One region of the Streptomyces sp. NPDC031340 genome, then DNA from elsewhere that is predicted to be linked to it. Evidence: riboswitches for the same ligand, from Rfam matches in the RefSeq annotation. Region 1 holds a riboswitch; the other holds the start of a gene.
What was found. A riboswitch is a leader RNA that binds a small molecule or an ion and turns the genes downstream of it on or off. The one in region 1 is predicted to bind cobalamin.

Region 1 (7,275 bases):
CCGGCAGTCCGTCGTCGCTGCGGTCGATGCCGAACACCTCGCAGACCACGCCGAGTTCGAAAGGGTTCACGCCGTCCAGGACGACGGCGGCCACGTTTTCCAGCATGCCGCCAGTCTGCCTCACCGTTGGCAGCTTTTCGAGGGTCTACGGCAGTCCTGCCACTGTTTGTCAGGAGTCACCGGCGCGACAGTGGTGTCCATGGATACGACACGCATCGAAGGACTGATCGGAATGCTGACCGTTCTCGGGATCCTCGTCCTGCTGATCCTGCCGTCCGTGGCCGGCATCCTCCACGACCGGCGCGTCGACCGGCAGATCCGGGAGGCCGAGCGGGCCCGCGCGGAGGCGGGCGCCCGGCGTCCGGCACGGCGGCCGGGCTACTTCACCACCACGGTGACCCACCACTCCTGAATCCCCTTGCAGGCGATCCGGCCGGTCCGGTCGGCGCACAGCGGCCGCTGCGAGGACAGCCGGGACCGGCCCGCGGAGACGGCCTCGAAGGCGGCGCTCGCGTCGCCCGGCCGCAACACGAAGCCGGCGTTGGTGGCCCGCAGCCCGGTACCGCTCACGGCGACCGGCTTCCAGGGCCGCTCGGCGGTCCCGTCCAGGCTGATGCGGACCGTGCCTCCCACGGCCAGGCAGACGGTACGGCCGCTGTCGGCGGCGTCGAGCCGCGCGGAGTCCGCGCAGCCGGCCGGGGTGGCCGTGGGGGCGGACGGCGAGACCGTGTCACCACCTCCCCCTTTCCCGCTCCCCGCCCCGCTGCCACCGCCACTTCCGCTGCCGTTGCCGCAGCCGGCGACGGCAGCGGCCAGGGTCAGTGCCGCGAGGGCGAGAGCGGTGCGCTGGGTCGTTCGGCCCATGGGTGGCCTCCTTCCCGGTCCTCCCGGTGTTCCCGGTCCTCCAGGTCCTTCCGGTCCTTCAGTCCTCCCGGTCCTCCCGGTCGGACCTCGGTGGGACGTACCACCCGCGTTCCCGGATCCCGGTCAGAAGTCCTCGTCGAGGTCGACCGTGCCCTCCACCGCGACCTGGTAGGCCGACGGGCGCCGCTCGAAGAAGTTGGTCAGCTCCTGGACGCCCTGCAGCTCCATGAAGGGGAAGGGATTCTCCGAGCCGTACACGGGCGCGAAGCCGAGGCGGGTGAGGCGCTGGTCGGCGACGCACTCCAGGTACTGGCGCATCGAGTCGGTGTTCATGCCCGGCAGCCCGTCGCCGCACAGGTCGCGCGCGAACTGCAGCTCCGCCTCGACGGCCTCCCGCAGCATGTCCGTCACCTGCTGCCCGAGCTCGTCGTCGAAGAGGTCCGGCTCCTCCTTGCGCACGGTGTCGACCACGTCGAACGCGAACGACATGTGCATGGTCTCGTCGCGGAACACCCAGTTGGTGCCGGTCGCCAGGCCGTGCAGCAGGCCCCGGCTGCGGAACCAGTAGACGTACGCGAAGGCGCCGTAGAAGAACAGGCCCTCGATGCACGCGGCGAAGCAGATCAGGTTGAGCAGGAAGCGGCGGCGGTCGGCCCGGGTCTCCAGGCGGTCGATCTTCTCCACCTCGTCCATCCACCGGAAGCAGAACCCGGCCTTCTCGCGGATCGACGGGATGTTCTCCACCGCCGCGAAGGCGGCCGTCCGGTCGTCCGGATCGGGCAGGTAGGTGTCCAGCAGGGTCAGGTAGAACTGGACGTGCACGGCCTCCTCGAACAGCTGACGGCTGAGGTACAGCCGCGCCTCGGGAGAGTTGATGTGCTTGTACAGCGTCAGCACGAGGTTGTTGGCGACGATCGAGTCGCCCGTCGCGAAGAACGCCACCAGGCGGCCGATCAGGTGCTGTTCGGCGGGCGTCAGCTTCGCGAGGTCGGCCACGTCCGAGTGGAGGTCGACCTCCTCCACGGTCCAGGTGTTCTTGATCGCGTCCCGGTAGCGCTCGTAGAAGTCCGGGTAGCGCATGGGGCGCAGCGTCAGCTCGAAGCCGGGGTCGAGCAGGTGGTGGGAGCGCATTACTGGCAGGCCTCGCAGGACTCGGGGTTCTCAAGGGAGCAGGCGACGGCTTCGGGGTCGGCCGCCTGCTGTGCGGGGACGGGGGCGGTGGCCGCCTGGGCCCGGGCGGCGCGGGCGATGCGGGTGGCCGGGCGCGAGCGCAGGTAGTACGTCGTCTTCAGGCCCTGCTTCCAGGCGTACGCGTACATCGAGGAGAGCTTGCCGATCGTCGGCGTCTCCAGGAACAGGTTCAGGGACTGCGACTGGTCCAGGAACGGGGTCCGGGCGGCGGCCATGTCGATCAGGCCGCGCTGCGGGATCTCCCACGCCGTGCGGTACAGCCGCCGGACGTCCTCGGGGATCCACGCGAAGTCCTGGACCGAGCCGTTCGCCTCGCGCAGCGCCTCGCGGGTGCGGGAGTCCCATACGCCCAGCTCCTTGAGGTCCCTGACCAGGTACGAGTTGACCTGGAGGAACTCACCGGACAGCGTCTCGCGCTTGAACAGGTTGGACACCTGCGGCTCGATGCACTCGTACACGCCGGCGATCGAGGCGATGGTGGCGGTCGGGGCCACGGCCAGCAGCAGGGAGTTGCGCAGGCCGACCGCGGCGATCCGTTCGCGCAGCGCCGCCCAGCGCTCCGGCCAGGCGAACTCCACGCCGTAGTGGTCGGGGTGCAGCACGCCCCGGGCGGTACGGGTCTGCTCCCAGGCCGGCAGCGCGCCGTTCCGTTCGGCGAGGTCGGCGGAGGCTTCGTAGGCGGCGAGCATGACGCGCTCGGCGATCCGCGTCGAGAGCTCCCGGGCCTCCGCCGAGTCGAAGGGCAGGCGCAGCTTGAAGAAGACGTCCTGCAGGCCCATCACGCCCAGGCCGACCGGGCGCCACCGGGCGTTGGAGCGGGCCGCCTGCTCGGTCGGGTAGTAGTTGACGTCGACGACGCGGTCGAGGAAGGTGACGGCCGTGCGGACGGTGGCGTCCAGCCGCTCCCAGTCGATTTCCCCGCCGGTCTCCCCGCCGTCGACGAAGGCGCCGAGGTTGACCGAACCGAGGTTGCAGACGGCCGTCTCCCCGTCGTCGGTGACCTCCAGGATCTCCGTGCACAGGTTGGAGGAGTGCACGACGCGGCCCGGCTCGGCCGTCTGGTTGGCGGTGCGGTTGGCGGCGTCCTTGAAGGTCATCCAGCCGTTGCCGGTCTGCGCGAGGGTGCGCATCATGCGGCCGTACAGCTCGCGCGCCGGAAGGGTCCTGCGCGCGAGCCCCTCGGCCTCTGCTTTGCGGTAGGCGGCGTCGAAGTCCTCGCCCCACAGGTCGACCAGTTCGGGCACGTCCGACGGGGAGAACAGCGACCACTGCTCGTCGGCGTTCACCCGGCGCATGAACTCGTCCGGCACCCAGTGCGCGAGGTTGAGGTTGTGCGTGCGGCGGGCGTCCTCGCCGGTGTTGTCCCGCAGCTCCAGGAACTCCTCGATGTCGGCGTGCCAGGTCTCCAGGTAGACGGCGGCCGCGCCCTTGCGCCGGCCGCCCTGGTTCACGGCGGCGACCGAGGCGTCGAGGGTCTTCAGGAACGGGACGATGCCGCCCGAGTGCCCGTTGGTGCCGCGGATCAGCGAACCCCGGGAGCGGATGCGGGAGTAGGCGATGCCGATGCCGCCGGCGTGCTTGGAGAGCCGGGCGACCTGGTGGTAGCGGTCGTAGATGGAGTCCAGCTCGTCCAGCGGGGAGTCGAGGAGGTAGCAGGACGACATCTGGGGGTGCCGGGTGCCGGAGTTGAACAGCGTGGGGGAGGAGGGGAGGTAGTCGAGGCGGCTCATGAGCGCGTAGAGCGCGGCGACCTCGTCGGCGGAGCGGACCGTGTCGTCCTCGGCCAGACCGCTCGCCACCCGCAGCATGAAGTGCTGCGGCGTCTCGATCACGCGGCGGGTGATCGGATGCCGCAGCAGGTAGCGGCTGTGCAGGGTGCGCAGGCCGAAGTAGCCGAAGCGGTCGTCCGCCCCCGCGTCCACCAGCGCGTCGAGGCGTGAAGCGTGGACGCGTACGAACGCGGCGGTCCGGTCGGCGATCAGGCCCTCGCGGTGCCCCACGGCGACCGACTCGGTGAACGACGTGACCCCCTGCGAGGCGGCCTCGGCGGCGATGCTGATCGTCAGCAGCCGGGCGGCCAGCCGCGAGTAGGCCGGGTCCTCGGAGATGAGGCCGGCGGCCGCCTCGGTGGCCAGCTCGCGCAGCTCCGTCCCGTCCGCCCGCGCGGACCGGCCGCGCAGCGCGGCGGCGGCGACCCGGCCGGGGTCGGCGTCGGGCAGGTCGGCGGTCAACTCGGTCAGGGTCCGCAGCAGTTCGGCACCGGGGCCGTCGCCGTCCGGCTGGATCGCCGATACCGGATCCTGGGTCGCCGATGCCGGATCGGCTGGCGCGATGGTCACGTGGGGGCTCTCCCTCGCTCGGCACGGGGCCTTGCGGAGGGCAGGGGGCAGCCACGAGCGCACACGACGCCGCGTCCACCGGCCCATTCCACGAGGCCCGGACGTCAGGCACCCGGACCGGACGGCCGGGCGCGCTGTCGGCAGGTCCTCGGACTGACTCCTGTGCACAGGCGTGCACAAGTACACCGTTGCGGGACAGTTCCGGATTCGCACCGGATTCCCCTGCGGCGACAGCGAGCATGAGCATACATCTTGTGCCGTACTGCAGTGTCACCCCCAGATGTTGTGTCGCGGTGGCTTCACAGGGTCAACTCGTAGGCGAGCAGAGTGATGTCGGTCAGGTGCGGGATGGGGTTCCAGTCCCGCTCGGGCGTGCGGGCGAAGCCCACGCGTTCGTAGATGCGGTGGGCGGTGTGCATGGTCCGCTGGGTCGACAGGACGACGCGGACGCAGCCCTCCACCTCCCGGGCGCGGTCCAGACAGGCGCGGACCAGCGCCTCGCCGACGCCCCGGCCGCGGGCGTCGTGCGCGACCGCGAGCATGCGTATCTCGGCCTCGCCGGGCCCGGCGATGTCGGCCATCGGGCCGCCGGACGGCACGAAGGTCACGCCGCCCAGCAGGCGGTCCCCGCGCACGGCGACCAGCACCTCGGCCGCGGCGGCGCGCTTGCCGACGTCCTTCAGCTCCGCGAGGTAGGCGTCGTCCTCCCCGAAGTCGAGGAGACCGTCCCGCAGATATGCCTGGGCGGTGATCTCGCCGAGTTCCTCGTACTCACCGGGATCCACCCGCCGCATCACGATGTCCATGCGGCGAGTGTGCCCGACGGGTACGACAACGGGCCGCCGGTGTCCACACCGACGGCCCGTCGCTCCGTGGTTCCCTAGTGCGCCGGCTCCGCGGTCGCCGGCGGCAGTTCCACCTCGACTCCCGGGTCGCCGGCGTCCGCCGTGTAGTCCTCCGGCTTCGTCTGGTCGACGCCCTCGGGTGCCTTCAGGGCCCGCATCACGAAGGTCAGCACAATGGTCACCGCGACATTGAGCACGAACGCGGTGAGGCCGATGTAGCCGATCTCGCCGATGCCCGGGATCTCCTTCGCCGAGCCGCCGAAGTGCTTCTGCGTCGGCGAGGCCACCCCGTACGCGGCGACCGTGCCGTAGACCATGCCCACCGCCCAGCCGGTGAGCAGTGCCCAGCGGTGGAACCACCGCGTGAACAGGCCGCCGACCAGGGCCGGGAAGGTCTGCAGGATCCAGATGCCGCCCAGCAGCTGGAAGTTGATGGCGACGGTCTTGTCCATCGTCAGGACGAAGACCAGCGCGCCCACCTTCACCAGCAGGGACACGATCTTGGAGACCCGGGTCTCCTCCTTCGGTGTCGCGTCGGGCCTGATGAAGTCCCTGTAGATGTTCCGGGTGAACAGGTTCGCCGCCGCGATGGACATGATGGCCGCCGGGACGAGGGCGCCGATACCGATCGCGGCGAACGCCACCCCCGCGAACCAGTCGGGGAACATGTTCTCGAACAGCTGCGGGATCGCCAGCTGGCCGTTGGTGACCTTCACGCCGGCCGCGATCGCCATGAAGCCCAGCAGGGCCAGCAGGCCGAGCATCAGCGAGTACAGCGGCAGGATCGTGGTGTTGCGGCGGATCACCTCGCGGCTGCCGGAGGACAGCGTCGCGGTGATCGAGTGCGGGTACATGAACAGCGCGAGCGCGGAGCCGAGCGCCAGCGTGGCGTACGTCCACTGGCCCGCCGGGGCCGGCACCAGACCGCCCGCCCCCGCGGCCGCGTACTTCTCGCCCGCCTTCGCGAAGATGTCGTCGAACCCGCCCAGCTTGATCGGGATGTAGATGATCGCCACCGCGATGACGATGTAGATCAGCGTGTCCTTCACGAACGCGATCAGCGCGGGCGCCCGCAGGCCCGACGAGTAGGTGTAGGCCGCCAGCACGCCGAACGCGATCAGCAGCGGCAGGTCCTTCACGAACCAGTTCGTGTTCTCGCCGCCGCCGACGCCCATCACGTCCAGCACCGCCTGGATGCCGACGAGCTGGAGCGCGATGTACGGCATCGTCGCCAGGATGCCGGTCACCGCTACCGCCAGCGACAGGCCCTTGGAGCCGAAGCGGCCGCGCACGAAGTCCGACGTCGTCACGTAGCCGTGCCGGTGCGACACCGACCACAGCCGAGGCAGGAACGTGAAGATCAGCGGGTAGACGAGGATGGTGTACGGCACCGCGAAGAAGCCGGCCGCCCCCGCCGCGTAGACCGCCGCCGGCACGGCGACGAAGGTGTACGCCGTGTACAGGTCGCCGCCGAGCAGGAACCAGGTGATCCAGGTGCCGAACGACCGTCCGCCCAGCCCCCATTCGTCGAGGCTGTGCTCGTTCTCGGCCCGGCGCCAGCGCGCGGCCAGGAAGCCCATCGCCGTGACGGCGAGGAAGAAGAAGACGAAGACACCGAGCGCGGTGCCGTTGACGCCGTCCTTCACTTCGACGCACCGCCCCTCTGCGCGGCGCGGGCACGCCGGTCGCGCTGCCACAGCTTGTACGCGGTCATCGTCAGCGCGGTGGACAGCAGCACCCAGAGCATCTGGTACCAGTAGAAGAACGGGATCCCGGCGAGCGTGGGATCCGTCTCGGCGTAGGAACCGACCCACAGCATCGCCACGAAGGGCGCCGTCAGGCAGACGGCGATGACGATGCGGGCCGGTGTCACCACCGGGGGTCTGGCTTCGGGCGCATTCGACATACCGCGACTCCGTCCCGTCACTGATCACATGTGCAATGCGCAGGCAATCTAGGTCACGGTGTCATGTGAGCGGAAGACCGCGTCGCGAGGTCGGTGTGGCGATTGTGTGCAGTTGCCGCCGCCGGGCCGG
Region 2 (7,275 bases), on a different contig from region 1:
CGCAAGGCGCCCGGCACGACCACCCTCGGACCCGCGCCCGCACAGCCTCCGATGTGACCCGTCGGGACCGGTGCCGGCCGCCGCGACGCTCGCGGCGGACGAGGCAGCCGCCGTATCGGCGCCGGAAACCGGGCGGACGCGACCGGAACAGGCGTTTCGGGCCTGGGGTCACGGGTAGTCGGGCGGCGTCCGGGCCACGGGCGGCAGCGCCCCGTACCGGAACCCCCGGACGGCAAAGGCCCTCCTGCGAGTGAAGGAGGCGGTGGCAGTGGGGCCCAGGTCCGAGCCTCCAGACATCCCCGGCGGCGCCGGACGGGACAGGGCACCCGGCGTGGAGGCGATCGCCGAGTGGCTGCGCGACACCGGCCCCGGGGAGATACCGGCCCGCCTGTGCAACGTCGCGGTCAGCCTGCTGCCGGTGACGGGCGCCGGCGTGACGCTGCACACCGACGGCCTGCCGGTGCGGCTGGGCGCCAGCGACCCGCAGGCCGCCTACCTGGAGGACGTGGAGGCCACGCTGGGCGAGGGGCCGGGGCACTCCGCCCTGGAGGCCGGCGAGGCGGTGCTCGCCTGCGACCTGGCGACCGGCACCGACGCCCGGCGCTGGCCGGTCTTCGCGCAGAAGGCCACCGCCGCCGGGATCCGGGCGATGTACTCGATGCCGCTGGGCAACGAGACGGTGTGCGTGGGCACGCTCGACCTCTACCGCGACACCCCCGGCCGGCTCAGCGAACGCGACCTGCACACCGCGCGGCTCATGGCCAGGGTCGTGACGGTGGCCCTGCTGATCATGCCGTGGGAGGACGACGACAGCCGCGACGAGGTGCGCTGGCCGGCCGGACTGGCCCGCGAGCAGGACGAGGTCTACCAGGCCACCGGCATGGTCATGGCACAGCTCGGCGTCTCCGCGGAGGAGGCCCTGGCCCGGCTGCGCGGCCACGCCTTCGCCCGCGACCGCACCGTCGTCGACGTGGCCCGCGACGTGGTGGAACACCACCTGCGCTTCGACCACGACTGACACGGGAACGGTTCGGTTTCGGGGGCGGCTTCGGCGGGTGCGGGGCTGCCCGTGGTTCGGCTCAGATCTCCGCCCGACCCTGCTTGCGCACGTCCGTCAGGCGCCGCACCGCCGTCTCGACGGCCGTGCGGGTCGTGTCCGGGGAGACGGCGCCCAGGCCGCCGTCGGTGAGGACGACGGTGTCCGCGCCGGCCCGGACGACGGCGACGTCCAGCGTGAGCACGCTCCGCTCGCCGTAGTCGGTCTGTCCGCTCAGCGTGACCCGCAGGCCCTGGCGGGCGTCCCCGGCCTCCGGCAGGACGGCCTCGGCGACCTTGACGTCCTGCACGTAGCCCTGGGCGGTGGCCGCCGTGAACCCGGCGCACGCGCGCGGCAGCGTCCGCAGCCAGGCCAGCTTCCGGTCGACGGCCGAGGGTGTGAGGGCGCGGACCTGCTGGCGCAGTTGGGAGCCGTCCACGGCGTCGTCGAGACCGGTCTCGGCGAGGACGGCGGAACCGGCGCCGAACAGGTCGTCGGTGTAGAGGGCGTCGAGGAGCCGTCGGCAGTCCGGCGCCTTGGCGGTGGCCTTCAGCAGGCCGTCCCGCCAGGTCGCGGCCCCCTGGGTGGGGGTCCAGGACGGGCCCAGGTCGGCCGGGGTGAGCAGGGCGGCCTGCGCCTGGTCCCGGGTGAGGGGGCGGGTGGAGAGGGCGGCGGCCGGAGGGGACGCGGCGGCGCGGGAGGCGGCGGGCGCGGCCTGCCGCGCCGCGTCCGGGCCGGCCGTGCAGGCCGCCGCGGCCGGCAGGACGCCCGCGCAGAGCGCGGAGACGACGAGGACGCGGGCCGGGGTACGGGTCATCGGGGCCTCCTGAGCCAGCAGCTTCCAAGATCGGTACGTCTCCCACGGGACCACCGCCCCCCGGCGCCCACCAGTGCGCCGGTCCGTCCGGGTTACGGCCATGGCCGACCCGGCCGTGGCCGAGCCGTCGGGCGTGGCCTGCCGCCCGTGGTCCGTCGGCGGCTGCGTAAGGTCGCTGTCCGAGGAGAGAGGAGCCTGCCGTGACCGGTCAGCCCATTCCGGTGATCATCGACTGCGACACCGGTGTCGACGACGCCCTGGCCCTGCTGTTCGCCGTCCGCCATCCCGGGCTCGACCTGCGGGCGGTCACCTGCGTCGCCGGGAACACGGACGTGGACGGCGTCGTCCGCAACACGCTGACCGTGCTGGAGCAGGCGGGCGCCCCCGACATCCCCGTCGGCCGGGGCGCCGAACGCCCGCTGATCGAGCCCGTGCGGTCGGCGCGGCACGTGCACGGCGACGACGGCATGGGCGACCTCGGCCTGCCCGCGCCGGCCCGCACCCCGTCCGGCCTGGACGCGGTGACCCTGCTGCGCCGGGAGATCCTCGCCTCGCCCCGCCCGGTGACCCTGATCCCCACCGCGCCCCTGACCAACATCGCCCTGCTGCTGCGCACCCACCCCGAGGTGACCCGCAACATCGAGCGGATCGTCTTCATGGGCGGCGCGGTGGCCACCGGCAACGCCACGCCGGTCGCCGAGTTCAACGTCTGGCACGACCCGGAGGCGGCCGCGATCCTGCTCACGGCGGGCGTGCCGATCACCATGTACGGCCTCGACGTGTTCCAGCGGGTCATCGTGCCGGCCGCCGACGTACGGCGCCTGCGGGCGAGCGCGGAACCGGGCGCCCGCCTGGCCGGCGAACTGCTCGCCCACCGCCCCTCCGCGCCGGACCCCGACGGCGACGACCCCGACGGCGGCCTCGGCGACGCGGGCGCCGTCTGCTCGGTCGCCGACCCGGCCGGCATCACCACCAGGCCGCTGCCCGTCGAGGTCTGCCTCGCTCCCGGCCCCACCCGCGGCCAGACCGTCGTCGACCGGCGCGCCCGCCCCGGCGAGTCCGAGATCCACGAGGGCGGCCGCCGCCGGCCGTCGGTGGACGTGGCCCTGGACGTCGACGTCCCCCGCTTCGTCCACCTGTACCTGTCGACGGTGGAAGGGCGTTAGCCGGAACGGAGTCAGTCGGCCTTCGCCGGCCGGGCCGCCCAGCGTTGTTCCACCCTGGCCAGGCGCCAGTACGTCACGGCGACCGCCCAGACGACCACGAACAGGCCGACGATGACGTAGCCGACGTCGCCGAGGTCGAGACCGGCCAGCTGCATCGTGCCGATGACGAAGGCGACGGCGATGGACAGGCCGGTGATGGTGACGTTGTAGTAGACCTTGCGCACCGGGTTGGAGAAGGCCCACTGGTAGGCGAAGTTCATGAACGTGCCGTCGAGCGTGTCGAACAGGCACATCCCCGCGGTGAACAGCAGCGGCAGGCACAGCACCGCGTACCACGGCAGCCCGGCCGCCGCGCCCGAGCCGGCCATCGCCAGCAGCACCACCTCGGTGGCCGTCTCGAAGCCGAGCCCGAACAGGAAGCCGACCGCGTACATCTGGCCGGGGCGGGAGACCGACCGGGTGAGGCGGCCGAGGAAGCGGTTCACCAACCCCCTTGACTCCAGGTGCCGTTCGAGTTCCCGCTCGTCGTACGTGCCCGCCCGCATCGCCCGGAAGACCCGCAGGATGCCCACCAGGGCGACCAGGTTGAGCGCGGCGATGAGATACAGGAACGTGCCGGCGACGGTCGTCCCCATGAAGCCGAGGACCTGGTGGACGGACGAGTCGCGGTTGGTCACCCGGTCGGCGAGGTGCGTGCCGCCCGCGGTCATCGCCGCCAGCACGATCACCACGCTGGAGTGCCCGAGCGCGAACCAGAACCCCACCGACACCGGCCGTTTGCCGTCGGCCATCAGTTTGCGGGTGGTGTTGTCGATCGCCGCGATGTGGTCGGCGTCGAAGGCGTGCCGCGCCCCGAGGGTGTAGGCGGTGACGCCGAGTCCGATGCCGAACGTGCGGGTGCCGACCTCGTAGTGGCCGGGGACGACGAGCAGGAACAGGACGCCGAACGCCAGGATGTGCAGGGCGGTGATGACGGCCAGCAGGCCGGCCGTCTTCACCGTGTCCTCGCGCCGCCAGCGGAAGGAGGCAGAGTTGTGGGCAGGGTCGGTCATACGGTCACGCTCCAGCACCTCGTGGATCACTTCGTGAGCTGCCGTGGCCGGTCTCCTGGCTTACGGGTCGTGCGTCGCCGGTCCGCCTTCCCGGCCGCCTCGCGGCGGCCAGTGGCTGTCCCGAAGGGGACGTGGGCCGACAACTCCCCGATCACAGTGGCGAGGGCCGCTCCGGTTTCGCACCGGCTTCCCGAACACCACGGCCCGCCCACCGTAGGGGCGCGGACCCTCCCCTGCATAGCTGCACACATGCGCAGGTATCGAAGATCACAGAGGGACGCCTGCGAGGATGACCCCATGCATCTCGTCCCGGCCGACCGCGCGGACCGCCGCGCCATCGACGGCCACCGGGTGTGCGACGCGATCGCCGCCATCGGCGACGCGGGCCGCGTCCGCGCCTGGGCCGACCGTTTCTCCCTGCTCGCGGACCCGAAACGGCTCGCGCTGCTCCTCGCCCTGCACCGCACCGGCCCCCTGGCCGTGTCCGACCTGGCGATCGCGACCGGCATGAACGACCCCGCCGTGTCCCAGGCGCTGCGGCTGCTGCGGGCCGCGGGGGTGGTGGCCGGCGAGAAGGAGGGCCGGGTGGTGCGCTACCGGGTCGTCGACACGGACGTACAGGCACTGCTCGCCCACTGCGGGGCGGACGCCGGCCCGGACGCCGACTTGCATGCCGGCTCGGACATCGGCTCGGACCGCGGCTGGGACGGCTGCTGACCGGGCGCGCGGGGGGCGCACGGCCACACCGCGACGCACTGACGCGCGGGGCGCATCGGCCGCATCCCGGAGGACGGATGCGTGCCCGGGGCACGGACGCATCCCGGAGCACGGACGCGCGGTGCACGGCGGACGGGGCGCACGGTGGGGCGGGCGGTGGGGCGGGCGGGTGGCGGACGGGGCCGGCGAACGCCTCCGAAGCAGGAGGTTACCGGGGCGTTCCGGGTTCACCCGGCGGGCTGTCCCGGACAGAGTTGTGTCTGTCGTCCGCCTTTTCTCCGGCCCGGCCCGTCCGAAGGGGAGCACGTGAACCACCCCGCGCCCGACCTCTCGTCCAAGGACCCCGACTGGTGGCGGCAGGCCGTCGTCTACCAGGTCTACCCGCGCAGCTTCGCCGACGCCGACGGCGACGGGCTCGGCGACCTCAGGGGGATCACCCAGCGCCTGACCCACCTCGCCGCCCTCGGCGTCGACGCCCTGTGGCTCAGCCCCTTCTACCCCTCCGAACTCGCCGACGGCGGTTACGACGTCGTCGACCACCGGGACGTCGACCCGCGCCTGGGCACGCTGGACGACTTCGGCGCCATGGTCGCCGAGGCGCACCGGCTCGGCCTGAAGGTGCTCGTCGACCTGGTCCCCAACCACACCTTCCACCGGCACCGCTGGTTCCAGGAGGCCCTCGCCGCCGGACCCGGCTCGCCCGCCCGCGGCCGCTACGTCTTCCGGGACGGCCGCGGCGAACACGGCGAACTACCGCCCTCCGACTGGCAGTCCGTCTTCGGCGGCAGCGCATGGCGGCGGGTGCCGGACGGGCAGTGGTACCTGCATCTGTTCGCGCCCGAGCAGCCGGACCTCGACTGGTCCCACCCGGAGGTGCGCGAGGACTTCCGCACCACCCTGCGGTTCTGGTCCGACCGCGGCGTCGACGGCTTCCGCGTCGACGTCGCGCACGCCCTGGCCAAGGACCTGAGCGAACCGCTGCGCGACCTCGGCGACCTGCCCCGGGTCGCCGAGGAGGCCCTGCTGCTGACCGCGCCGGGCAGCCACCCCTACTGGGACCGCGACGAGGTGCACGACATCTACCGCGACTGGCGCACGATCCTGGACGCCTACCGCCCGCCCCGTGCGGCCGTCGCCGAGGCCTGGGTACCGGACGCCCGGCGCGCGCTGTACGCCCGCCCCGACGAACTGGGCCAGGCGTTCAACTTCGAGTATCTGCAGGCCGGCTGGGACGCCGAGGAACTGCGCCGGGTGATCGCCTCCTCGCTGCGGACGGCCCGTACCGTGGGCGCCTCCGCGACCTGGGTGCTGTCCAACCACGACGTCGTACGCCACGCCTCACGGCTGACGCTGCCGCCGGGCGCCGACGAGAACGCCTGGCTGCTGTCCGGCGGGCACGCCCCGGCGGTGGACGAGGCGGCCGGGCTGCGCCGGGCCCGGGCGGCGACCCTGCTGATGCTGGCGCTGCCCGGATCGGCGTACCTCTACCAGGGCGAGGAGCTCGGCCTGCCGGAGGTCGCCGACCTGCCCGCCGAGGTGTTGCAGGACCCGATCTGGGAGCAGACGGGTCACGTCCGCAAGGGCCGCGACGGCTGCCGGGTGCCCCTGCCGTGGACGACGACGGGGCCGTCGTACGGCTTCGGGGCGGGCCGGGCCTGGCTGCCGCAGCCGCCGGGATTCGCGGCGTACTCGGTCGAGGCGCAGGACGGCGCCGAGGGCTCCACCCTGGAGCTGTACCGCAGGGCGCTGCGGCTGCGCCGCAAGCTGCTCGAGGGCGAGTCGCTGACCTGGGTGCAGGACGCCCCCGACGGAGTCCTGCACTTCACCCGCCGCGAGGGCTGGCGGTGCGTCACCAACCTCTCGGGGAGCGCCGTCCGGCTGCCGCCCGGGGAAGTGCTGCTGAGCAGCGCGCCGGTCGAGGACGGCCGGCTGGACCCGGACACCACCGTCTGGCTCGCCTGACCGCACCGAACGCGCCCGGCACTCACGGCACCGGGCGCGCGCGGTCATCACGGCACCGGGCGCGCCCGGTACTCACTCACCGGTCCTCACCGGCGCGCCCGGTCGTCATCCCACCGTCGGGTTCGGGGTGGCGGGCTGGGCCGACGACTCGCCGGGCAGGGCCGGCGGCTGGGTCGTGCTGTCCACCGGCGGGGTGAGCACCACCTCGGGCTGGCCCGCGGCCGGGGGCGGCGGGGTCAGGTCCGTCGAAGGCAGCTTCGGCGGGGTGGTCTGCTGGAAGAGGGCCTGGTCGAAGTCGACCAGACCGGTCTGCTCCATCACCGTGATGTGGTCCAGGACCGTGTCGTTGGCCTGGTCGGCGAGCGTCCGCACCAGGGTGTTCTTGGTCGTCGAGCGGATCTTCGCGATCGTGTTGAAGATCGAACCGTGCGTGATGCGCAGGATGTTGGCGAAGTCCTTGTCGAACTGCGCGCCGCTGTCGGCGTTGAGGGTGTTGATGAACCCCTGCTGCTGCGGACTCGGCAG

Region 2: it holds a riboswitch for cobalamin, as region 1 does, so the genes downstream of both, nicT (Nickel transporter NicT) here and ACZ5GT_RS07715 (ribonucleoside-diphosphate reductase subunit alpha) in region 1, are expected to answer to the same signal.

The regions. Positions count from the first base shown of each region.
Region 1 is NZ_JBVIIE010000008.1:31,786-39,060, reverse strand. Features, by position in the region: gene ACZ5GT_RS07735 (GlxA family transcriptional regulator) at 1-106, opposite strand, end outside; gene ACZ5GT_RS07730 (hypothetical protein) at 200-412, shown strand; gene ACZ5GT_RS07725 (hypothetical protein) at 379-864, opposite strand; gene ACZ5GT_RS07720 (ribonucleotide-diphosphate reductase subunit beta) at 988-1,995, opposite strand; gene ACZ5GT_RS07715 (ribonucleoside-diphosphate reductase subunit alpha) at 1,995-4,394, opposite strand; cobalamin riboswitch at 4,517-4,641, opposite strand; gene ACZ5GT_RS07710 (GNAT family N-acetyltransferase) at 4,694-5,200, opposite strand; gene mctP (monocarboxylate uptake permease MctP) at 5,275-6,885, opposite strand; gene ACZ5GT_RS07700 (DUF3311 domain-containing protein) at 6,882-7,145, opposite strand.
Region 2 is NZ_JBVIIE010000001.1:242,446-249,720, forward strand. Features, by position in the region: gene ACZ5GT_RS01065 (helix-turn-helix domain-containing protein) at 1-57, shown strand, start outside; gene ACZ5GT_RS01070 (GAF and ANTAR domain-containing protein) at 269-1,018, shown strand; gene ACZ5GT_RS01075 (hypothetical protein) at 1,080-1,853, opposite strand; gene ACZ5GT_RS01080 (nucleoside hydrolase) at 2,054-3,019, shown strand; gene nicT (Nickel transporter NicT) at 3,031-4,071, opposite strand; cobalamin riboswitch at 4,100-4,288, opposite strand; gene ACZ5GT_RS01090 (ArsR/SmtB family transcription factor) at 4,369-4,788, shown strand; gene ACZ5GT_RS01095 (glycoside hydrolase family 13 protein) at 5,095-6,750, shown strand; gene ACZ5GT_RS01100 (DUF4142 domain-containing protein) at 6,856-7,275, opposite strand, start outside.